3 regions of the Candidatus Pantoea soli genome follow, and region 1 is predicted to be linked to each of the others. Evidence: predicted binding sites of a transcription regulator. Region 1 holds the regulator's gene; each other region holds the start of a gene.
The links. Region 1 encodes ArgR, which controls arginine synthesis, uptake and breakdown. Its sites were predicted from a motif close to ANTGAATAAAAATACANT; they were not measured.
Positions count from the first base shown of each region.

Region 2: the regulator ArgR is predicted to act here: its motif matches at 4,857-4,874, upstream of argF (ornithine carbamoyltransferase).
Region 3: the regulator ArgR is predicted to act here: its motif matches at 4,490-4,507, upstream of argC (N-acetyl-gamma-glutamyl-phosphate reductase).

Region 1 covers NZ_CP032702.1:3,332,370-3,340,175, reverse strand. Annotated here, with positions in the region: gene D8B20_RS15405 (barstar family protein) at 1-72, shown strand, start outside; gene yhcN (peroxide/acid stress response protein YhcN) at 133-399, opposite strand; gene D8B20_RS15395 (YdgH/BhsA/McbA-like domain containing protein) at 507-773, opposite strand; gene yhcN (peroxide/acid stress response protein YhcN) at 862-1,125, opposite strand; gene argR (transcriptional regulator ArgR) at 1,602-2,072, opposite strand; gene mdh (malate dehydrogenase) at 2,495-3,430, shown strand; gene mscM (miniconductance mechanosensitive channel MscM) at 3,480-6,815, opposite strand; gene asd (archaetidylserine decarboxylase) at 6,832-7,728, opposite strand.
Region 2 covers NZ_CP032702.1:508,387-516,192, reverse strand. Annotated here, with positions in the region: gene D8B20_RS02345 (DNA polymerase III subunit chi) at 1-50, shown strand, start outside; gene D8B20_RS02340 (valine--tRNA ligase) at 56-2,911, shown strand; gene D8B20_RS02335 (GNAT family N-acetyltransferase) at 2,978-3,481, shown strand; gene miaE (tRNA isopentenyl-2-thiomethyl-A-37 hydroxylase MiaE) at 3,496-4,257, opposite strand; gene rraB (ribonuclease E inhibitor RraB) at 4,313-4,735, opposite strand; gene argF (ornithine carbamoyltransferase) at 4,898-5,905, shown strand; gene pyrB (aspartate carbamoyltransferase) at 6,136-7,071, shown strand; gene pyrI (aspartate carbamoyltransferase regulatory subunit) at 7,083-7,547, shown strand; gene ridA (2-iminobutanoate/2-iminopropanoate deaminase) at 7,626-7,806, shown strand, end outside.
Region 3 covers NZ_CP032702.1:3,596,449-3,604,254, reverse strand. Annotated here, with positions in the region: gene D8B20_RS16710 (oligosaccharide flippase family protein) at 1-345, shown strand, start outside; gene ppc (phosphoenolpyruvate carboxylase) at 398-3,049, opposite strand; gene argE (acetylornithine deacetylase) at 3,295-4,443, opposite strand; gene argC (N-acetyl-gamma-glutamyl-phosphate reductase) at 4,611-5,615, shown strand; gene argB (acetylglutamate kinase) at 5,634-6,410, shown strand; gene D8B20_RS16685 (argininosuccinate synthase) at 6,425-7,642, shown strand; gene argH (argininosuccinate lyase) at 7,716-7,806, shown strand, end outside.

The DNA of each region.
Region 1 (7,806 bases):
GGTGCGCTGATCCTGCTGTTTGATGAGGCAGAAGAGGAGCTGGAGGGCCAGCTCCGCTTTAATGTTCAGTAAGCACAGCCAAAAAGGGCCCCGTCAGACGGGGCCAAAGGGTTCGTCAGAATTGACGAGGAATTACTTATACAGCTCTGCCGTAATGTGGTAGCTGTCACCGGTACGTGCTTCCACAACTTTGTAAGCACTGGCACCCTGCTCATCCGCTTTCTGCGACAGCTGGGCGCGGTAATCCATAGGCGAACCGCCGGTTCCGCTTACGGTGATGGTCTGGCCGGTAGGCTGCAGATTCTGCGCGGTATCTTCTGTTACCAGCTGGGCCGCCGAAGCGCCGAAAGCAAACAGAGAAAGCAGGCTGGCAGTAGCGATGGTTGTTTTGATGTTCATTTGTCGTCTCCTCATTAGAATCAACAACCTGCGGCACAAATATCAGGGTAAGCGGGTCGTCGATCTTTGCCCGGCGACTGCATTAACGCCGGTCAGATAGGTGAAAATTATTTGTACAGTTCAGCCGTCACGTGGAAGGTGTTGTCCTGATTGTTTTCAATGATGCGGTAGTGGCTCGCGCCCTGCGCATCCGCTTTCTGTGACAGCACCTGACGAATATTGGTCTGGTCACCGTCCACGCCGCTCACGCTAATGGTCTGGTTCAGTGGCTGCAGATTTTGCGCCTGGGTATTGGTCACCAGGGTCGCCGCGCTGGCACCAAAGGACAGAACGGACGCCAGGCTCAGTACAGCAATCGTTAATTTGGTTTTCATGATTCACTCTCCTGAAATAGGGTGGGCAACCTGAGAGGCAAACGCCTCTCAAACGGGTCGCCGTTCACACTGCATCTTACGGACTGGCTTATTTATACAGCTCAGCGGTTGCGTGGTAGCTATTGTCGTTATACGCCTCGATCACGCGGTACGCTTTAGCGCCTTGCTGTTCCGCTTTTGCGTTCAGCTGCTGGTGGATTTCCATCGGTGAACCCCCGATGCCGCTGACGCTGATGGTGCCCGCTGGCTGCAGATTAGCTGCCTGTTCGGCATTAATAGATTCTGCTGCAAAAGCACCAAATGACAGGGCAGATAGAACACTCAGGGTGGCGATAGTAGTTTTTACGTTCATGATATTTTTCCTCGTCTTCTGTTTTTCTCTTTTTGATTGTTGTGATTTGCATCACGAAAAGAAGTATAGATCTAATCACTCATGAAATTAATATCCCGCTAATAATGTTTCGTTGTAATTCTTTATCCTTATGGCACTTTTTTAGAACGCAAAGTTATTAAAACCGCCTGGAGAGTAAGCAATGCGTGGATTTTTTATGCAAAAACAATGATCTGCGTCAAATTATCTTTTCGTGCGAAATGGCGTGGTTGATCAGACTGGTTGATTTGCCAGAGCCAGATAAAAGCACTGATCGTTAAATGTAAAGCAGGGTAAAATAGCGCAGAAGGTTAAGCAGGAGAAAAGGTCGTACCAATATCTGCAGATGCTGAGCACCGCAGGCTATAAGCGTTATGCCTGGATAAACAGCGGGTTAAGCGGTACCGGGAGGGAGTGAGGAGGTGACCGGCAGCCTGAGCGCCGATCACTGAAGGGAATTACAGCTCTTGCTCGAACAGCATCAGCACAGCGTCATACAGCTGCTTTACGCTGAACGCACGGGCTGGTGTGATGAAAATAGTGTCGTCACCGGCAATCGTGCCCAGAATCCCTTCCGCTTTGCCCAGCGAATCCAGCAGGCGGGCAATCAGCTGGGCTGCACCAGGACTGGTGTGGATCACCACCAGCGCGTCGTTGTAATCGATATCCAGCACCAGGTTTTTCAGCGGGCTGGTGGTGGTCGGTACGCCAAGTTCGGCGGGCAGGCAGTACACCATTTCCATTTTGGCGTTGCGCGTCCGCACGGCACCAAACTTGGTCAGCATCCGGGACACCTTGGATTGATTGATGTTCTCGAAGCCGTCTTCCTGCAGCGCCTGTACGATTTCGCCCTGGGAGCTGAATTTTTCTTCTTTCAATAAAGCCTTAAAAGCCTTAATCAGGTCGTCTTGTTTTGATGGGTTTCGCATAAGCTACCAATAAAAGAGGGATGCAGCGGGCAACAGGCCAGCGGCAGATAAATTATTATGCATTTAGATGAATTTTTATGCAATAAGCAGGGTGCGTAAGTCACCGCTTTGTACTGCGGGGGCGGGCATCATAACAGAGTTTTACCCTGCACCAAAATCGCGCGCTGGCGCGCAAAGCGAAGGTTGCAAAGTTGTTATATTATTGAAGTGGTAACAACAAGATCGATGATCATTGCCGTCCATAGTCTTCTGGCTGCGATTGTATCATTCAGGCGACTTCTGAAGTGGAGATGTCTCGGGAGCCGATTGCGGCGTCATGTTATTGCGCGACAGGTGTGTCGCTCTCGCCTGAGAAGTTGATTAAACTCGTAACCTGATGGATTTTCGGCATATCTCTGCCCCACCTTAATAAGGAGTTCAGGATGAAAGTTGCCGTACTTGGTGCCGCTGGCGGTATTGGCCAGGCACTCGCTCTGCTGCTAAAGACGCAGTTACCTGCAGGTTCCGCCCTCTCACTTTACGATATCGCGCCAGTGACGCCCGGCGTGGCGGTTGACCTCAGCCATATCCCGACCGACGTCAAGGTAGAGGGTTTCAGCGGCGAAGACGCGACCCCGGCGCTGCACGGCGCAGACATTGTGCTGATTTCAGCCGGCGTGGCGCGTAAACCCGGCATGGACCGCGCGGACCTGTTTAACGTTAATGCGGGTATCGTTCGTAACCTGATTGAGCAGGTGGCCGCCACAGCGCCAAAAGCGCTGATTGGCGTCATCACGAACCCGGTGAACACCACGGTGGCGATCGCTGCAGAAGTGCTGAAAAAAGCCGGCGTGTACGATAAGAACCGCCTGTTTGGCGTTTCGACGCTGGACGTCATTCGCGCCAATACCTTTGTGGCCGCGCTGAAGGGCAAACAGCCTGATGCCATCGAAGTTCCGGTGGTGGGCGGCCATTCCGGCGTAACCATTCTGCCGCTGCTGTCGCAGGTGAAAGGCATCACCTTCAGCGAACAGGAAGTCGCGGACCTGACCAAACGCATTCAGAATGCCGGCACGGAAGTGGTGGAAGCCAAAGCCGGTGGCGGATCGGCGACGCTGTCGATGGGCCAGGCGGCGGCGCGATTCGGCCTGTCGCTGGTGCGGGCGCTGCAGGGTGAAGCCAACGTGGTGGAGTGTGCGTATGTGGAAGGCGATGGCGAGTATGCGCGCTTTTTCTCTCAGCCGCTGCTGCTGGGTAAAAACGGCATTGCCGAACGCCGTCCGCTTGGGCCGCTAAGCCCCTTTGAACAGCAGGCGCTGGATGGCATGCTGGAAACGCTGAAGAAAGATATCCGCCAGGGCGAAGAGTTTGTGAAATAACGCCCTGCATCAAAAACAGCAACGCCCGGTCTGACCGGGCGTTTTTTATTTACAGTCCGCCAGATTTAAACGTCTGGCTGGCGGGCGATCCATTGCTGGCCGGCGTTTTGCGTCCCAGCGTCTCCATCCGCACCTGGAAGGGCGGGAACGGCATCTCAATGCCGTGCTCGGCAAAGCCGCGCAGAATCAGCTGATGCAGCTCATGACGCAGCGGCATCCGGTGCCCCATCTCTGCGGCATGCACGCGCAGCTCAAACAGCTGAATGCCCTGCTGCAGATCCACCAGAAACACATCCGGAGCCGGCATATCCAGCACATAGGTACAGCGCTCCGCCGCCTGCCGCAGGATCGTGGTCACTTCGTCGCTGTTGACGCGCGCCGGGGCGGGGATGGTCAGCACCACGCGGGTCACGGAATCCGACAGCGACCAGTTCACAAACTGCTCGGTAATAAACGCTTTGTTCGGCACGATAATCTCTTTGCGATCCCAGTCGGTGATGGTGGTCGCACGCGTGTTGATGCGCGTAATGCTGCCGGTGAGATCGCGAATGGTCACGGTGTCGCCGATACGGATCGGCTTCTCAAACAGAATGATCAGGCCGGAGATGAAGTTGGCAAAAATTTCCTGCATCCCGAATCCCAGCCCCAGGCCTAACGCCGCCACCAGCCACTGCAGCTTCGACCACTCCACGCCGATGATGGAGAACCCAATCAGCCCGCCCACCAGCATCAGCGCATATTTGGTCAGCGTGGTAATGGCGTAACCGGTGCCAGGCGACAGACTGAGATGCTGCAGCAGCGCCAGCTCCAGTACCGCAGGCATGTTACGCACCAGCTGCGTGGTGATGATAAACACCAGAATGGCGATCAGCACGGCGCCCAGCGTAATCGGCTGCACACTTTCCACGCCCTGCACCGTGGTGCTGGCATCCCAGAGCGGAATGTTATCAAGGAAGCTAAAGGCAGAATGAATTTCTGACCACAGCACAATCACCGACACCAGCGCAATCAGCGTCAGAATGGAGCGCACCAGCCGCAGCGACTGCGCGCTGATGGCATCCAGATCGATCACCGGCTCGTCAATCTCCACCGTCTCGCCGCTGGCGCTGGACTGCTGCTCTTTTTCTTCTTCGCTGCGGGCGCGGTTGGCCAGCATATCGGCGCGCCGCTGGCGCGCGCGGTCAAAGGCAATACGGCGGCGCTGGATCAGCATCCAGCGGCGAATAATATGGTAAATCACCAGCAGGAAGAACCAGATGCCCACGGAGGTTTCCAGCCTGGCCAGCAGCGCCTGGGCTGTCGCCAGATAGCCGATGCAGGAGGCCAGCGCCGCCACCAGCGGGATAGCAATCATCAGGTTCCACAGAATGCGGTTAACGAAGTTATCGCCGTTGCCCTCTTTATCAAGGTAGAGCGGAATACCGGCGCGTTTCAGGCTGACGGTGACAATGCTTAATGCGCCGCAAATCAGGATAAAGCACAGGCGGCCGAGCGTGGCAGAGAAGGGCGGATCGTCAAGGTTGGCAAAGGCGATCAGCAGCATAATCAGCGGCACAATCAGGCCGACCGTCAGCGAGTAGTAACGCATGGCGCGCGCCACGCGCGTCTGTGGCCAGCGGAAATGCACCACAAACAGCCCGTCCTGGCGGGCAAAGGCGGCACTGATCATAAAGGCCCAGAGCAGCGGCAGCGTGGCGGTAATGCCATCACCAATCGCGACCGCAAACGGGTAGGGCCAGGCGTGCTGCAGACCAAAACCGAGCGCGGCCCACAACACCGGCAGCGGGACCGCCACCAGAATAGACCAGAACACCGTGCGCAGGGTCAGGCTGAAACGGTCCTGCGTCACTTTCCCGACACGGCTGGCGGCACGTGCCATAAAGGCATTGTAGTGACGACGCGAACTGATGCTGAAGCCCACCAGCAGTATGGCTGCGATGACCGGCAGCAGCGTCTCTTTATTGGTAAACATCATCGCCAGCGCTTTACCCATCTGGCCCAGCGTATCCAGCGACAACAGGCGCGACAGATCGCTGGCGACCTCAAGCGGATACTTATAGCTAATCGGGCTGACGTCAGCGGTCCAGAACAGGTAGCGGTGGGTGGCTTCTTTCACTTCCACCAGCGCATCCTGCAGCTGCGTGTTAGAGACTTTCAGCTTGGTGATTTCCAGGATCAGCGTATCGCAGCCGGAAATCAGCGAGTTCAGCAGCTCGCGCTGGGTTCTCAGCTGCGCTTCCAGAATCCGCGTCTGTTCACTGGTATAAGGTGTGCCGTCCGGTTGTTTTTCATGACGCAGCGTTTGCTGGCGCTCCAGCAGGCTCTCATAATGCAGGCGCTGAACGCGCAGCTGCCCCATTTCACTGTCGATCTGCTGTGATTTCGGCATCTCCGGCAGACGGGCCACCTGCGCCCGCAGCGCTTCGCCCAGCAGATTGGAGACCCCCAGCCACTGTGACTGTTCGCGCAGCGTGCTCAGCGCCTGGCGCACCTGCAGCGTCTGATTGGTAGCCAGCCGCTGCTGTGATGCCACCAGGTCCATGCGCTGCGCCTGCTGATTAAGATCGGCAGAAAGTTCGCGGTTAACGCGGAACTGATCGCTGATAGAAGCGGGCAGATCGCCGCTGTTTTCCGCCAGCTGTTCGGTGCGCTCCAGCGCCAGTTCAGCTTCGCGCTGGCGCTGATTATTCAGCTGGTTGCGCAGCGCCTGCAGATAGTTATCCAGCTGCGTCACTTTGCGCTGATGGACATCGGCGCGCATACGCGCCAGCTCCTGGCGATTATTGGCGGAGAGCTGCGCCAGTTCCAGTTCATCAACCCGCGCTTTACTGGCGGCGCTTTCCGCCTGACGCGCGTAAATCTGTGACTGAACCAGCGGTGTGGCGGCGGCCGACGCCCCCTGCGCCCGGCGGTCGCTCTCGGCCATGGCGCGACGCGCCTCGGTCAGCTGTTGTGGCAGCTGTGACAGCGAATCACTGATTTCACGCGCGCGATCCTGTTCCTGCTGGGCCTGCCGCCCCTCCTCCAGCAGCTGACTGCTGACCTGGACGATCTCCTGATCCAGCTCGGCGTTGCTCATGCTGCTGCGCACCGGCTTGCTGGTCTCGGTCAGCGTGGCGATCTGCTGGCGCAGCTCGCGCGCCAGACGCGGAAAATCGTCAATCACCTGCTGATATTGCTTTGCGCGCTCCAGCGATTCATCACGTTCAGCAAGGAAGTTAATGGCGGCTTCCAGCGCCTGAACCTGTTCGTTCTGGGTCGGGCTATTTTTAGCGGATTTGGCCTCGTCGAGTTCCTGTTTCAACTGGCTGGCTGGCGGAACGGAGGCGGCAAGGGCAGTACTGCTGAGCACCAGGCTCAGCAGTAGGAGAAGAAAAGCACGCACGGCAGGGGTTCTCGGGTTAGTCGGCGAGCGGGGCGCTGTCGCCAGGTTGCGGCAGGGCGATGGCCAGCGGCTGACCCAGACGGGTTTTGCTTTCCGCTTCCAGGCTTTCAGCCAGTTTTACGCGGCCAGGCGCGAACAGGTTGATCACCGTTGAGCCCAGTTTAAAGCGGCCCATCTCCTGGCCTTTCAGCAGCACAATCGCGCCGTCATGCTCGGCGGAGGGATAACGCCAGCGTTTGATCACGCCTTCACGCGGTGGCGTGATGGTGCCGGCCCATACGGTTTCGATACTGCCGACAATGGTCGCACCAACCAGAATCTGTACCATCGGGCCGTGATCGGTATCAAAGACGCAGATCACGCGTTCATTGCGCGCAAACAGGTTAGGGATATTGCGCGCCGTGAGCGGATTCACCGAGTAAAGATCGCCTGGCACGTAGATCATTTCACGCAAAATGCCGTTACAGGGCATGTGCACACGGTGATAGTCGCGCGGTGCGAGGTAAGTGGTCACAAACTCACCGTCGACAAATTTCTCAGCCAGATCGTCATTGCCAGCCAGCAGCGCCTGCAGCGTGTAGTAGTGACCTTTGGCCTGGAAGATCTGATCGCCGGCGATGTGGCCCAGCTGGCTGATGGCACCGTCAGCGGGCAGCGCCAGCAGTGAGGCATCCGGATCAATCGGGCGCGCGCCCTCTTTCAGCGGACGCACAAAGAAGTCGTTGAAGGTGCGGTAGCTGCCGGTATGCGGTTTGCTGGCTTCCGCCATATCGACTTTGTAGAACCAGACAAAAATGTCGATGACCGCTTTGGTCAGCCAGCCACCACGGCGACTGGCACCCCAGCCGGCGAGTTCGGTCAGCGCCTTTTTAGGCAGAATATGATTCAGGCCGAGTTTTAAACGATCGAACACCGTTGCCTCCTGGCGAATAACATGTGGTTTAGACAAAAAGGGGGCGGATTGTAACAGCGCCCCGGTCGGTTGGCGAAT
Region 2 (7,806 bases), 930 kb from region 1:
TTGGTTTCCAATTGAATACGGCGACGCCACCCCCGCCGCAAACGACATAGCAGAAATGGAAAAGACATATAACCCGCAAGATATCGAGCAGCCGCTCTACGAGCACTGGGAACAGCAGGGCTACTTTAAACCGAATGGCGATACCAGCCAGGAAAGCTTTTGCATCATGATCCCGCCGCCGAACGTCACCGGCAGCTTGCATATGGGTCACGCCTTCCAGCAGACAATCATGGACACCATGATTCGCTACCAGCGTATGCAGGGGAAAAATACCCTGTGGCAGGCGGGCACCGACCACGCCGGTATCGCCACGCAGATGGTGGTTGAGCGCAAAATTGCGGCCGAAGAGGGCAAGACGCGTCAGGATTACGGTCGCGAAGCCTTTATCGACAAAATCTGGCAATGGAAAGCGGAATCCGGCGGCACCATTACCCGCCAGATGCGCCGTCTGGGTAACTCGGTTGACTGGGAGCGCGAGCGCTTCACCATGGACGAAGGTCTGTCCAATGCCGTGAAAGAAGTGTTTGTTCGCCTGTATAAAGAGAACCTGATTTACCGCGGCAAGCGCCTGGTGAACTGGGATCCAAAACTGCGCACCGCTATCTCTGACCTCGAAGTGGAAAACCGCGAGAGCAAAGGCTCTATGTGGCACATCCGCTATCCGCTGGCAGACGGCGTGAAAACCGCCGAAGGCAAAGATTACCTGGTGGTTGCTACGACGCGTCCGGAAACCCTGCTGGGCGATACCGGCGTGGCGGTTAACCCGGAAGATCCGCGTTACAAAGATCTGATCGGTAAAGAGGTGCTGCTGCCGCTGGTGAACCGCCGCATTCCGATTGTGGGCGACGAACACGCCGATATGGAAAAAGGCACCGGCTGCGTGAAGATCACCCCGGCGCATGACTTCAACGACTATGAAGTGGGTCGTCGTCACAAGCTGCCCATGATTAACATTCTGACGTTCGACGGTGATATCCGCGAGCGGGCAGAAGTGTTCGACACCAACGGGGAAGTCAGCGACGTCTGCAGCGATGAGATTCCGGCGCAGTTCCGTAACATGGAGCGCTTTGCCGCGCGCAAAGCAATTGTGGCCGCTGTCGACGAACTGGGCCTGCTGGACGAGATCAAACCGCACGATCTGACCGTTCCTTACGGCGACCGTGGCGGTGTGGTGATCGAGCCGATGCTGACCGACCAGTGGTATGTGCGCACCGCACCGCTGGCAAAAGTGGCGGTTGAAGCCGTTGAAAACGGCGACATTCAGTTTGTGCCGAAGCAGTACGAAAACATGTACTTCTCCTGGATGCGCGATATTCAGGACTGGTGTATCTCACGTCAGCTGTGGTGGGGTCACCGCATCCCGGCGTGGTATGACAATAACGGCAACGTCTATGTGGGCCGCACCGAAGACGAAGTGCGTCAGGAAAATCAGCTGGGCGCCGACGTGGCGCTGCGCCAGGACGACGATGTGCTGGACACCTGGTTCTCATCCGGCCTGTGGACCTTCTCTACCCTCGGCTGGCCCGAGAACACCGAAGCGCTGCGTACCTTCCACCCGACCAGCGTGCTGGTAAGCGGCTTCGATATCATTTTCTTCTGGATTGCGCGCATGATCATGCTGACCATGCACTTCATCAAAGATGAAAACGGTAAGCCGCAGGTGCCGTTTAAGACTGTCTACATGACGGGTCTGATCCGCGATGAAGAAGGGCAAAAGATGTCGAAGTCGAAAGGCAACGTCATCGATCCACTGGATATGGTGGACGGCATTTCGCTGGAAGATCTGCTGGAGAAACGCACCGGCAACATGATGCAGCCGCAGCTGGCGGAGAAAATTCGCAAACGCACCGAGAAGCAGTTCCCGGACGGTATTATGCCTTCGGGCACCGATGCACTGCGCTTCACCCTCGCCGCGCTGGCGTCGACCGGTCGCGACATCAACTGGGATATGAAGCGTCTCGACGGCTATCGCAACTTCTGTAACAAGCTTTGGAACGCCAGCCGCTTTGTGCTGATGAACACGGAAGATCAGGATTGTGGCCAGAACGGTGGCGAGCTGAAGCTGTCGCTGGCGGATCGCTGGATTCTGACCGAATTCAACAGCACGGTAAAAGCCTACCGTGAAGCGCTGGATAGCTATCGCTTTGATATTGCCGCTAACATTCTGTATGACTTCACCTGGAACCAGTTCTGTGACTGGTATCTGGAGCTGACCAAGCCAGTGATGAACAGCGGCAGCGAAGCAGAACTGCGCGGCACCCGCCATACACTGGTTACGGTGCTGGAAGCGCTGCTGCGCCTGGCGCACCCGATCATTCCGTTTATCACGGAAACCATCTGGCAGCGCGTGAAAGTGCTGAAGAACATCGATCACGACACCATCATGCTGCAGCCGTTCCCGCAGTATGACGCAGCGAAAGAAGATGCAGCGGCGAAAGCGGATATCGAGTGGATGAAGCAGGCGATCGTTGCCGTACGTAATATCCGTGCGGAAATGAACATCGCGCCAGGTAAACCGCTGGACGTTCTGCTGCGTGATTGCTCTGCTGCGGCGCAGCGTCGCGTGGAAGAGAACCGCAACTTCCTGTCGCGTCTGGCCCGCCTCGAAAGCCTGACCATTCTGCCGGCCGGCGAGAAAGGCCCGGTTTCGGTGACCAAAATTGTCGACGGTGCCGAGCTGCTGATTCCGATGGCGGATCTGGTCAACAAAGAAGCCGAGCTGGAGCGTCTGGCAAAAGAGCTGGTGAAGCTGGATGTGGAAATCGAGAAGATCCAGACCAAGCTGGCTAACGAAGGCTTTGTGTCACGCGCACCGGAAGCCGTGGTCGCGAAAGAGCGCGAGCGCGTGGCGGAACTGGAACAATCGAAAGCAAAACTGATTGAACAGCAGGGCGTGATTGCGGCATTGTAATCGCTTCAGTCCTGATGCTTAACCGAAGCCGGGCTCTGCCCGGCTTTTTTTTACCGGAAGATTACGATGACCACCGTCCTGCCCCTGAACCTGCAGGTGCGCCCGATTACCGCCGCCGATAATCCGCTGATTGCCCGGGTGATCCGCGATGTGTCCGCGGAGTTTGGCCTGACCGCAGACAAAGGCTACACCGTTTCCGATCCCAACCTCGACCGGCTGTTTGAACTCTACAGCGAGGCGAACAGCGCCTACTGGATTGTTGAGCATGAAGGCCGCGTGGTGGGCGGTGGCGGCATCGCGCCGCTGGCGTGCAGCGCGCCGGATATTTGTGAACTGCAGAAGATGTATTTTCTGCCGCAGGTGCGCGGCTTAGGGCTGGCGCGCGGGCTGGCGTTGCAGGCGCTGGACTATGCACGCCAGCAGGGCTTCCGCCGCTGCTATCTGGAAACCACCGCCAGCCTGACGCGCGCCATCAAGCTGTATGAGTCGCTGGGCTTTGTACTGATAGACACAGCGATGGGTTGTACCGGCCACGGCGATTGCGAAGTGCGCATGCTGCGCACGCTGTAACAGGCTGGCCGGCGTCAGAAGGCGGGGACGCCGCTGTGAAAGCGCAGCTCGTTATCCGGCTCGCTGATTAAGCGCCCTTCCGCTTCCCCGATCGCCTGTACGCGCGGTGCGATATCTTTCGGCGAGATCTGCGCCGCCAGCGTCAGGTAATCCTGATAGTGGCGCGCTTCGGAACGCAACAGCGAAATGTAGAACTTCTCCAGCTGTGCATCCAGGTGGGGTGCCAGGCTGGCAAAGCGCTCGCAGGAGCGCGCTTCGATGTAAGCGCCGCAAATCAGCTTGTCCACCAGCGTGTCCGGCTCGTGCGTGGTCACCTCCCGCAGCAGCCCTTTGGCATAGCGGCTGGCGGTGATTTTACGGTACGGCAAGCCACGCGCCTGCATGATCTCCCATACCTGATAGAAATGGTGCAGCTCTTCTTTGATCAGCAGCACCATCTTTTCCACCATCTCATCCGCCCACGGCAGCGCGTTGCGCACGATCACGCTTTTGGTCAGGCCACGGTGCGCGTGGATCACTGCGCTGTCGTGATGCTCGCCAAAGGTGAAATCTTCATAGGGTTTCAGCCACGCCAGAATGGCGTCACCGCTCGGTTTGTCGGCCACGTATTTGCGAATCAGCCATACCGCGGTCTGGGCGGCTTTCAGCTCGCATACCATGTGGTCGGTGAGCAGCAGCGTGAGGTTTTCCGGCTTGCGGGCTTCGTCAATCCACGCCTGTGGCGTGCGGCAGTGCAGAAACTGGTGGATAGGATCTAACAGCGGAGCGTAATTCATCGGGCTTCTTTTATCGGGCAAAATTCACAGGGCGGCGCGTGCCGCCCGTCAGTGCTTAGTGGCGCACACCGTTATCTTCATCGTCGTCGATGTCGTCGCCGTCGTCGTCTTCATCTTCCGCGTCCGGGTCTTCGAAGTAGGTGCCCCAGCCGTCGTAGTCGACGTTGAATTTACCGGCGAGATTAACCAGCTGCTCAACCTGCGCGTCAATCAGCTCAGCGTTCAGTGCGCCCTCGCTCAGGATATCTACGCACATCACCACGCCGCCCTCTTCCAGCTCCAGCTCTTCCGGCTCGCTGACTTCATAACCCAGCTTGAAGGCTTCAACCGCGACTTTTTCCAGCGAGTCGAAATTATTGCAGGAGAGATGGTGTTCAATGGTGTAAAGCGCATCCGGATCGCTGCCGTCTTCCAGTAACTCTTCAATGATCAGGCGCGTCTCTTCGCGCTGTTCTTCCAGCAATGCTTCGTATGCCATGGGCGTGTCCTCAAAATAGTGGCAGTGAATGCAATTATTTTCCCACACTGCCTCGCGCGCCACTACACAAAACAGAAAGTTTCTTAGCGCTGGGGTTGAAAATGCATATTCATACGGTTAGATTGAATTTTAATTCATTATCACTGCTATGCGGAGTGCAGTATGCATCAGCTTTATTCAAGACATTTCCTGAGATTGCTGGATTTCACCCCGGCGGAAATCACCAGTCTGTTAACCCTCGCCAGTGAATTAAAACACGCGAAGAAAAATGCCAGCGAAACCCAATACCTGAAAGGCAAAAACATCGCGCTCATCTTCGAAAAAGACTCGACCCGTACCCGATGCTCTTTCGAAGTTGCCGCTTACGATCAGGGTGCCAACGTCACCTACCTCGGCCCGAGCGGCAGTCAGATTGGCCATAAAGAGTCAATGAAAGACACCGCACGCGTGCTGGGCCGCATGTACGACGGCATTCAGTACCGCGGTTACGGTCAGGCGCTGGTGGAAACGCTGGCAGAATACGCCGGCGTGCCGGTGTGGAATGGCCTGACCACCGAATTTCATCCCACGCAGCTGCTGGCGGACCTGCTAACCATGCAGGAGCATCTGCCAGAGAAAGCGCTGAGCGAGATGACGCTGGTTTACGTGGGCGATGCGCGCAATAACATGGGCAACAGCATGCTGGAGGCCGCCGCGCTGGTGGGGCTGGATCTGCGGCTGGTGGCGCCAAAAGGCTGCTGGCCGGACGAGACGCTGGTGGCGCAGTGCCGCAGCGCCGCGCAGCAGACCGGCGGTAAAATCACCCTGACGGAAGATATCGCTGAAGGCGTACAGGGCGCAGATTTTATCTATACCGACGTCTGGGTTTCTATGGGAGAGGCGAAATCCGTATGGGAAGAGCGTATCGCCCTGCTGCGTCCGTATCAGGTCAACAGCGCCATGCTGGCCCTGACCGGCAATCCGCAGGTGAAGTTCCTGCACTGCCTGCCTGCCTTCCATGACGACCAGACCACGCTGGGCCAGCAGATGGCCGAACAGTACGGCTTGCATGACGGTATGGAAGTCAGCAATGCGGTGTTTGAATCAGCACACAGCATTGTGTTTGATCAGGCAGAAAACCGCATGCACACCATCAAAGCGGTGATGGTGGCGACGCTGGGCCAGCGCTGAATGATCGCCAGGCAAACGTTTACTTTCCGCTTGCTGCCGCGTGGTGAATGCGTATAATGCGCCACAATTTGCCGGAGGAAACATGCAACAGCGCAGCGCACAATTTGACGCTCTTCTTCGCCTGACCGCAGGCGGCGCACCCGTTTCTTTCCGTCAGATATCGATCGCCAGAAAGCCCCTGTAAAGGGGCTTTTTTTTGTCCGCAATCCGGCAGCGCTGAGGAGAGAGCTATGGCCAACCCGCTATATCGTAAGCACATTATTTCCATTAACGATCTCAACCGCGACGAGCTGGAGCAGGTGCTGCACACAGCGGCACGGCTGAAAGCCCAGCCGCAGCCGGAACTGCTGAAACACAATGTGATTGCCAGCTGCTTCTTTGAAGCGTCAACCCGGACGCGCTTATCCTTTGAAACGGCGATGCACCGCCTGGGAGCATCAGTAGTGGGCTTCGCCGACGGCAGCAACACCTCGCTGGGCAAAAAAGGCGAAACCCTTGCGGACACCATTTCTGTGATTGGCACTTACGTGGATGCCATCGTGATGCGTCATCCGCAGGAAGGGGCCGCGCGCCTAGCCACCGAATTTTCCGGCGGCGTCCCCATCCTCAATGCCGGCGATGGCGCGAACCAGCATCCGACGCAGACGCTGCTGGATCTGTTCACAATCCGCGAAACGCAGGAGCGGCTGGATAATCTGAATGTGGCCATGGTCGGTGATCTGAAATATGGCCGCACCGTGCATTCGCTGACCCAGGCGCTGGCCAAGTTCAGCGGCAATCGCTTCTACTTTATCGCCCCGGATGCGCTGGCCATGCCGGCATACATTACCGATATGCTGGATGAACAGAACATTGCGTGGTCGCGCCATGACAGTATTGAAGAGGTGATGCCACAGCTGGATATTCTCTACATGACGCGTGTGCAGAAAGAGCGCCTTGACCCGTCCGAGTACGCGAATGTCAAAGCGCAGTTTATCCTGCGCGCTGCCGATCTGGCGGGCGCCCGCGCCAACATGAAGGTGCTGCACCCGCTGCCGCGCATTGATGAGATCACCACCGACGTGGATAACACGCCACACGCCTGGTATTTCCAGCAGGCGGGCAACGGCATCTTCGCGCGCCAGGCACTGCTGGCGCTGGTACTGAATAGCGAACTGGCACTGTAAGGAGCAGCGTGATGACACAGGATAATAAACTGCAGGTTGAAGCGATCAAACGCGGCACGGTTATTGACCATATTCCGGCGCAGGTCGGCTTCAAATTACTCTCCCTGTTCCGTCTGACAGAAACCGATCAGCGCATTACCATCGGCCTGAATCTGCCGTCGGGCGAAATGGGCCGCAAGGATCTGATCAAAATCGAAAACACCTTCCTGACGGACGATCAGATCAACCAGCTGGCGGTTTATGCGCCACACGCCACGGTGAACCGCATCGACGACTACGAAGTGGTGGCCAAGATCGCTCCGGCCCTGCCGGAGCGCATTGAGCGCGTGCTGACCTGCCCGAACAGCAACTGCATCAGCCGCAGCGAACCGGTGTTCTCCAGCTTTGCGGTGAAACAGCGCGCCGATGACGTACACCTGAAGTGCAAATATTGTGAGAAAGAGTTCGCGCGCCACGTGGTGCTGGGTCACTGGTAATCACCTCTGTCGTCCCTATAATGGAGCGACCATTTTCGCGGCGGGCAGCGGCCTGCCGCGCACTTTTAAGGAGAAATGATGTCTCGCGAAATCAGTACTGAAAAAGCCCCGGCAGCGATTGGCCCTTACGTGCAGGGCGTGGATCTCGGCAGCATGATCATCACCTCCGGCCAGATCCCGGTTGATCCGGCCACCGGGGCAGTGGCAGAGGATGTGGCGGCGCAGGCGCGTCAGTCGCTGGAGAATGTCAAAGCGATTG
Region 3 (7,806 bases), 260 kb from region 1:
TTCCTCCGCCTGTTGTATGGCGACGACTATCTGGCAGCCTGGCCGGTACTGATGCTGTTAACGGTAGCCGCGGTGTTTTCCGCCGCGGGCCCCATTCCCAATCGCTATATCGTCCGGCTGTCGGGGTATCGCTACCTGACGATCAAAACCCTGCTGCTGGTGGCGCTCAGCCTGCCATTAAATGTGGTGCTGTGCTGGCAGTGGGGGCTCTACGGTGCGGCCATCAGCGTCATCATTGTTGAGGCGCTGGCGCTCACCGTCTTTAATTATCCGTTTGCGCAGGGCGTTATCTGGAAAATCCATTGCGCGGCATTCACGCCGAAAGTCGCGCGGCAGCCGCAATAAAAAAGCCAGCCCCGCGATCGGGCTGGCTGTTAAGTACGGCGGCAGCGATGCGTTAGCCGGTGTTACGCATGCCGGCTGCGACGCCGGCAATGGTCACCATCAGCGCCTGTTCAACGCGCGGATCGGCTTCGTCACCGCGCGCTTCCTGGGCGCGTGCACGGTGCAGCAGTTCGGCCTGCAGCACGTTGAGCGGGTCGGTATACACGTTACGCAGCGCGATGGACTCGGCGATCCAGGGCTGGTCGGCCATCAGGTGCGCGTCGTTGGCGATCGTCAGCACTGCTTTAATATCTGCGCTGAGCTGATCGCGCAGCTGTTTACCCAGCGGCCACAGCGATTTATCCACCAGACGCTGATCGTAGTATTCCGCCAGCCACAGGTCCGCTTTTGCAAACACCATCTCCAGCATGCCAAGACGCGTGGCGAAGAACGGCCATTCGCTGCACATGGTCTCCAGCTGATCCTGATGGCCTTCGTCCATGGCTTTCTGCAGCGCCGCACCGGCACCCAGCCAGGCAGGCAGCATCAGGCGGTTCTGCGTCCAGGCAAAGATCCACGGAATGGCGCGCAGCGACTCAACGCCGCCGGTCGGACGACGTTTGGCCGGACGTGAACCCAGCGGCAGTTTGCCCAGCTCCTGTTCCGGCGTAGCCGAACGGAAATAGGGGACAAAGTCCGGGTTTTCGCGCACGTAGCCGCGATACATGGCACAGGAGTAAGCGGAAAGCTCGTTCATGATCGCCTGCCATTCGCGGCGGGGCTCTGGCGGCGGCAGCAGGTTGGCTTCCAGAATCGCGCCGGTATAGAGCGACAGGCTGGCGATGGTGACTTCCGGCAGGCCATATTTAAAGCGGATCATTTCACCCTGCTCGGTCACGCGCAGGCCGCCTTTCAGGCTGCCCGGCGGCTGAGAGAGCAGCGCGGCGTGGGCCGGCGCACCGCCACGACCAATCGAACCGCCGCGGCCGTGGAACAGCGTCAGGGTTATGCCGGCTTTTTCACAGGTTTTGATCAATGCATCCTGTGCCTGGTATTGCGCCCAGCTGGCGGCCATCACCCCGGCATCTTTTGCCGAGTCAGAGTAGCCAATCATCACCATCTGCTTGCCGTTAATGACGCCGCGATACCAGTCAATGTTCAGCAGCTGGCTCATCACGTCATTGGCGTTGTTCAGGTCGTCCAGCGTTTCGAACAGCGGGGCCACCGGCATGGCATAAGGAATACCGGCTTCTTTCAGCAGTAAATGCACGGCCAGCACATCGGATGGCGTTTTTGCCATAGAGATCACGTAGGCGGCGATCGATCCCTGCGGCGCTTCTGCCGCCACTTTACAGGTTTCCAGCACTTCACGCGTGTTCTCGCCCGGCTCCCACTGACGCGGCAGCAGCGGACGCTTGGAGTTCAGTTCGCGGATCAGGAAGGCCTGCTTATCGGCTTCTGACCAGCTTTCGTAATCGCCCAGGCCGAGGTAGCGCGTCACTTCTGCAATTGCCTCAGTATGACGGGTGCTCTCCTGGCGGATATCAATGCGCACCAGCGGTACGCCAAAGCATTTCACGCGGCGCAGCGTGTCCAGCAGCTGGCCATTGGCAATGATGCCCATGCCGCACTGCTGCAGCGACTGATAAATAGCGAACAGCGGCTGCCATAGCTGATCGTTTGATACCAGCAGATCGGCCGGGCGCGGCAGGCGCTCGCCTTTCAGGCGACGCTCCAGGTAGGTCTGGGTGTTGGTCAGCTGACTGCGCAGACGTTTGAGGATCACACGATAGGGTTCAATCGCCTCCGGATCGCCGCACAGTTCGCGCACTTCGTCGCTGCATTCAGACATCGACAGCTCTGACACCAGTACACCGATGTCGCGCAGGAACAGATCGGCTGCTTTCCAGCGGCTCAGCTGCATGACGTGGCGGGTAATCGGCGCGGTCACGTTTGGATTGCCGTCGCGGTCGCCGCCCATCCACGAGGTGAAGCGCACCGGCACAAAATCAACCGGCAGCTGAATGCCGAAGGTCTCTTCAACCTGCTGGTTTAGCTCGCGCAGAAACGCCGGAACCCCTTCCCACAGGCTGTTTTCCACCACGGCAAAGCCCCATTTGGCCTCATCCACCGGCGTGGGCCGGTACTTACGAATCTCATCCGTGTGCCACGCCTGCGCCACCAGCTGACGCAGACGGCGCATAACCTGGTTGCGCTCGTAATCGGAGATATCGCTGTGGTCGAGCTGCTTCAGACAGCTGTTCACTTCACCTAATTTGTGGATCAGCGTGCGGCGGGTTATCTCGGTCGGGTGAGCCGTCAGCACCAGCTCCAGGGACAGCTCTTCAATCGCCTGTCGAATGGCGGGTTCGCTGATGTCACGCTGCTGCTTCAGGCGGTCAAACGTCTTTTTCAGCAGCTCCGGGTGATTAGCCCCTTCGCCGCTGCGGGAAATGGTCTGATACTGTTCTGCCACGTTGGTCAGATTCAGGAACTGGCTGAACGCCCGCGCGACAGGCAGCAACTCGTCATTGGAGAGGTTTTGCAGCGTGGAGAGCAGTTCCTTACGATGAGTGTCATTGCCTGCACGGGATGACTTAGAGAGTTTGCGGATGGTTTCCACCCGATCGAGGATGTTCTCTCCCAGTGCATCCTTTATCGTATCCCCGAGCAGTTTGCCGAGCATACTGACATTACTTCGCATTGCGGAATATTGTTCGTTCATGTGACCCTGACACCCTTATCGTCTTTTTCAGTTCTTACACCCAGCGGGCATAACATCGTCTTTTATCTAGCCACGGTTCGTGCAGTTCGTCAATTGACTTAAACCGTCACTAAGCGCTTGCTAAATGTCGGAAATGCAAAGAATTTAACGGAGAGGAAGCGGGATAAGTTATTCTTATTATGAAATCCCGAACAATGACGGGGCATTTTGCTGATTTAACAGTGAAATGCCCCATCTGTTGTTTATCAGTGGCAAAAATGCTGCACAACCTGAGTGATAAGCGCATGAGTCGGCTTGATAAATGCGGTATCAATAAATTCATCCGGCTGATGCGCCTGATCGATAGAACCCGGGCCTAACACCAGCGTCGGACACAACTGCTGGATAAACGGTGCTTCAGTGCAGTAGTTCACCACCCCGGTAGGCACGCCCAGTAATTTCTCCACCACTTTTACCAGTTCATGGTCAGGCGGGCACTCATAGCCGGGAATCGGCGGGTGCAGTTCGCTGACGGTCAGGCGGCCGGGCCAGCGTGCACTGACCGGAGCCAGCGCTTCATTCAGCAGGCCATCCAGATCGCTGAGGGTTAATCCCGGCAGCGGACGGATATCCATATGCAGCTCACAGCAGGCGCAGATGCGATTGGCGGCATCGCCCCCGTGAATATGACCAAAGTTCATGGTCGGATAGGGGATGGCGAAGCCGTCATGGTTGTAGCGCGCCTTCAGCGTATTGCGCAGCTGCATCAGCTGGGTGATGGACTCGTGCATCAGTTCAATGGCGTTGACGCCGCGAGCCGGATCGCTGGAGTGGCCTGACTGCCCCTGAACGCGAATGGCATGGGACAGGTGGCCTTTGTGCGCGCGCACCGGTTTCAGCGATGTCGGCTCGCCGATGATGGCGCAATCCGGGCGCAGCTGCGTTGATTCGGCAAAATATTTCGCCCCGGCCATGGTGGTCTCTTCATCCGCGGTGGCGAGGATATAGAGCGGTTTGCTCAGCGTCGTCACGTCAATGTCACGGAGTGCATCAAGAATAAAGGCAAAGAACCCTTTCATATCGGCGGTGCCCAGCCCGTAGAGCTTGTTGTCATGCTCGGTCAGGGTAAAAGGATCGCGCGTCCAGCGTCCGTCATCATAGGGCACCGTATCGGTATGGCCCGCCAGCAGCAAGCCACCGGCTCCGTTGCCCGTGCGCGCCAGCATATTGAATTTATGCCGCGTTCCCGGTACGGGCTGTACTTCCACACTGAAGCCAAGATCGCGGAACCAGCCGGCAAGCAAACTGATTAAAGTTTCATTGCTCTGATCCAGCGCGCTGTCGGTAGCGCTGATTGACGGCGTGGCAATCAGCTGGCGGTAGAGTTCGAGAAAAGGTGGAATTTTTGTCTTCACTGTTGACGGTCCTTGGGTTAGGATGTATCAATATTCATGCATTAATAGTGAATAAAAATACATTAACGTCGTCTGCATGGGAACTGAAAAAGTGTGCAAACGGCATCGTGGGCAACGGGGCAAGGCCGCGACCCGATACGTGTGACTGTAATAAGGTATACAGCCTGATGTTGAATACGCTGATCGTTGGTGCCAGTGGATATGCTGGCGTAGAGCTTGCCACCTACCTGAATCGCCATCCGCATATGAACATAACCGCTTTAGCGGTTTCAGCGCAAAGCCCGGACGCCGGAAAATTGCTCTCCGACCTGCATCCACAGCTGAAAGGCATGATCGATTTGCCGCTGCAGCCGCTGACTGATGTCGCGGCATGGGCGGACAAGGTTGATGTGGTATTCCTGGCGACAGCGCATGAGGTCAGTCACGATCTGGCACCGCAGTTCCTGCAGGCCGGCTGCGTGGTGTTCGATCTCTCCGGTGCGTTCCGCGTCAACGATGACGATTTCTATACCCGCTATTACGGTTTCAGCCATCAGCATCAGGCGTGGCGGGATGAGGCGGTCTACGGCCTGGCCGAATGGAATCACGACAAACTTAAAGACGCGCGTCTGGTGGCGGTGCCCGGTTGCTATCCCACTGCCGCGCAGCTGGCGCTGCGGCCGCTGCTGGAAGCCGGTCTGCTTGACGCTGCGCAGTGGCCGGTCATCAACGCCACCAGCGGCGTGAGCGGTGCCGGTCGCAAAGCCAGCGTTACCACCAGTTTCTGCGAAGTCAGCCTGCAGCCGTACGGCATTTTCAACCATCGCCACCATCCGGAAATTGTGGCGCACCTCGGTACGCCGGTGATTTTTACGCCGCATCTGGGGAATTTCCCGCGTGGCATTCTGGAAACCATTACCTGCCGTCTGAAAGCCGGCGTCAGTCAGCAGGATGTGGCTGCGGCCTTCCATCATGCGTATGACGATAAGCCACTGGTGCGCCTGTATGACAAAGGCGTCCCGGCGCTGAAAGCGGTGGTCGGGCTGCCTTTCTGCGATATCGGTTTTGCCGTGCAGGATGAACACCTGATTATCGTTGCTGCCGAAGATAACCTGCTGAAAGGCGCATCCTCGCAGGCGGTGCAATGTCTGAATATTCGTTTCGGCTTCCCCGAAACGCTGTCTCTGATTTAACGGACGGATAACCTGACTATGAGCAATCCTCTGATCATTAAGCTGGGCGGTGTACTGCTGGATAGCGAAGAAGCGCTGGCCCGCCTGTTCGATGCGCTGCTGGCGTACCGCAATGCTTATCAGCGTCCGCTGATCATTGTTCACGGCGGCGGCTGCCTGGTGGACGAGCTGATGAAAAAGCTCGCCCTGCCGGTGCAAAAGAAAAACGGCCTGCGCGTTACGCCAGCCGATCAGATCGACATCATCACCGGTGCCCTCGCCGGCACCGCCAATAAAACCCTGCTGGCCTGGGCGAAAAAATATGGCATCGGCGCAGTAGGCCTGTGCCTGGGCGACGCCGGTCTGGTGAATGTTGCCCGGTTAGATGAAGAACTGGGCCACGTTGGCCACGCCACGCCGGGCAACCCGCAGCTGCTGACGACGCTGCTGGATGCAGGCTACATGCCGGTGGTCAGCTCCATCGGCATTACCGACAGCGGCGAGCTGATGAACGTCAACGCCGATCAGGCGGCGACCGCGCTGGCCGCTACGCTCGGGGCCGATCTGGTGCTGCTGTCTGATGTCAGCGGCATTCTGGATGGCAAAGGTCAGCGCATCGCGGAGATGACCGCGGCGAAAGCGGAACAGCTGATCGCCCAGGGCATTATCACCGACGGCATGATTGTGAAAGTCAACGCCGCGCTGGATGCCGCACGCACGCTGGGCCGCCCGGTCGATATCGCCAGCTGGCGTCATGCTGAGCAGCTGCCAACCCTTTTCAACGGTGTGCCGATTGGCACCCGGATTCTCGCATAATCAAGGATTACGACATGAGCACGCAAAACATCAAAAAAATCGTTCTGGCTTACTCGGGTGGTCTGGATACTTCAGCCATTATTCCATGGCTGAAAGAGAACTACGGTGGCTGTGAAGTGGTGGCCTTTGTTGCCAACATCGGTCAGGACCCGGCTGATCTGGAAGGTGTAGAGAAGAAAGCGCTGCAGTCGGGTGCCTCTGAGTGCCACGTTGTCGATCTGCGTGAAGCCTTTATCAGCGATTACGTTTACCCGGTGCTGCAGACCGGTGCCCTGTATGAAGGCACTTATCTGCTGGGCACCTCCATGGCGCGTCCCATCATTGCCAAAGCGCAGGTTGAGCTGGCGCTGAAGGTTGGTGCAGATGCGCTGTGCCATGGCGCGACCGGTAAGGGCAACGACCAGGTACGTTTTGAAACCACCTATACCGCGCTGGCGCCACAGCTGAAAGTGGTCGCGCCGTGGCGTGAGTGGAACCTGCGTTCGCGTGAAGCCCTGCTGGACTACCTGAAAGAGCGCAACATCCCGACCACCGCGTCGCTGGAAAAAATCTACAGCCGTGACGAAAACGCCTGGCACATCTCCACCGAAGGTGGCGTGCTGGAAAGTCCGTGGAACGCGCCAAACAAAGATTGCTGGGTGTGGACCGTGGATCCGCTGGAAGCACCGGATCAGCCAGAAAATGTGACGGTAACCGTTGAAAAAGGCCGCGTCGTGGCGGTGAACGGTGAACACCTGAGCCCGTTCCAGTGCCTGGAAAAACTGAACGTGCTGGGCGCAAAACATGGTGTAGGCCGGATCGATATCGTTGAAAACCGGCTGGTTGGGATTAAATCCCGCGGCTGCTATGAAACCCCGGGCGGCACCATCATGGTCAACGCGCTGCGTGCGGTCGAGCAGCTGGTACTGGATCGCGACAGCTTCAAGTGGCGTGAACAGCTCGGCCAGGAAATGTCGTACGTGGTTTACGATGGTCGCTGGTTTGCGCCGCTGCGCCAGTCCATTCAGGCGGCAGCAGAATCGCTGGCGGAGCTGGTGAACGGTGAAGTGGTGCTGCAGCTGTATAAAGGCCAGGCCACGGCGATCCAGAAGAAATCCGCCAACAGCCTCTATTCAGAAGAGTTCGCGACCTTTGGCGAAGACGAGGTGTATGACCATCGTCATGCAGGTGGCTTTATCCGCCTGTTCTCGCTCTCTTCACGCATTCGCGCGCTTAACGAGCAGAAGAAGTAACCGCAGCAGTCAGAATATTTTGCAAGGGCGGCTTCGGGCCGCCCTTTGTTTAACCGATTCAGGAGTAAAGCAGATGGCACTTTGGGGCGGACGTTTTTCGCAGGCAGCGGATCAGCGGTTTAAGCAGTTTAATGACTCGCTGCGTTTTGACTATCGTCTGGCGG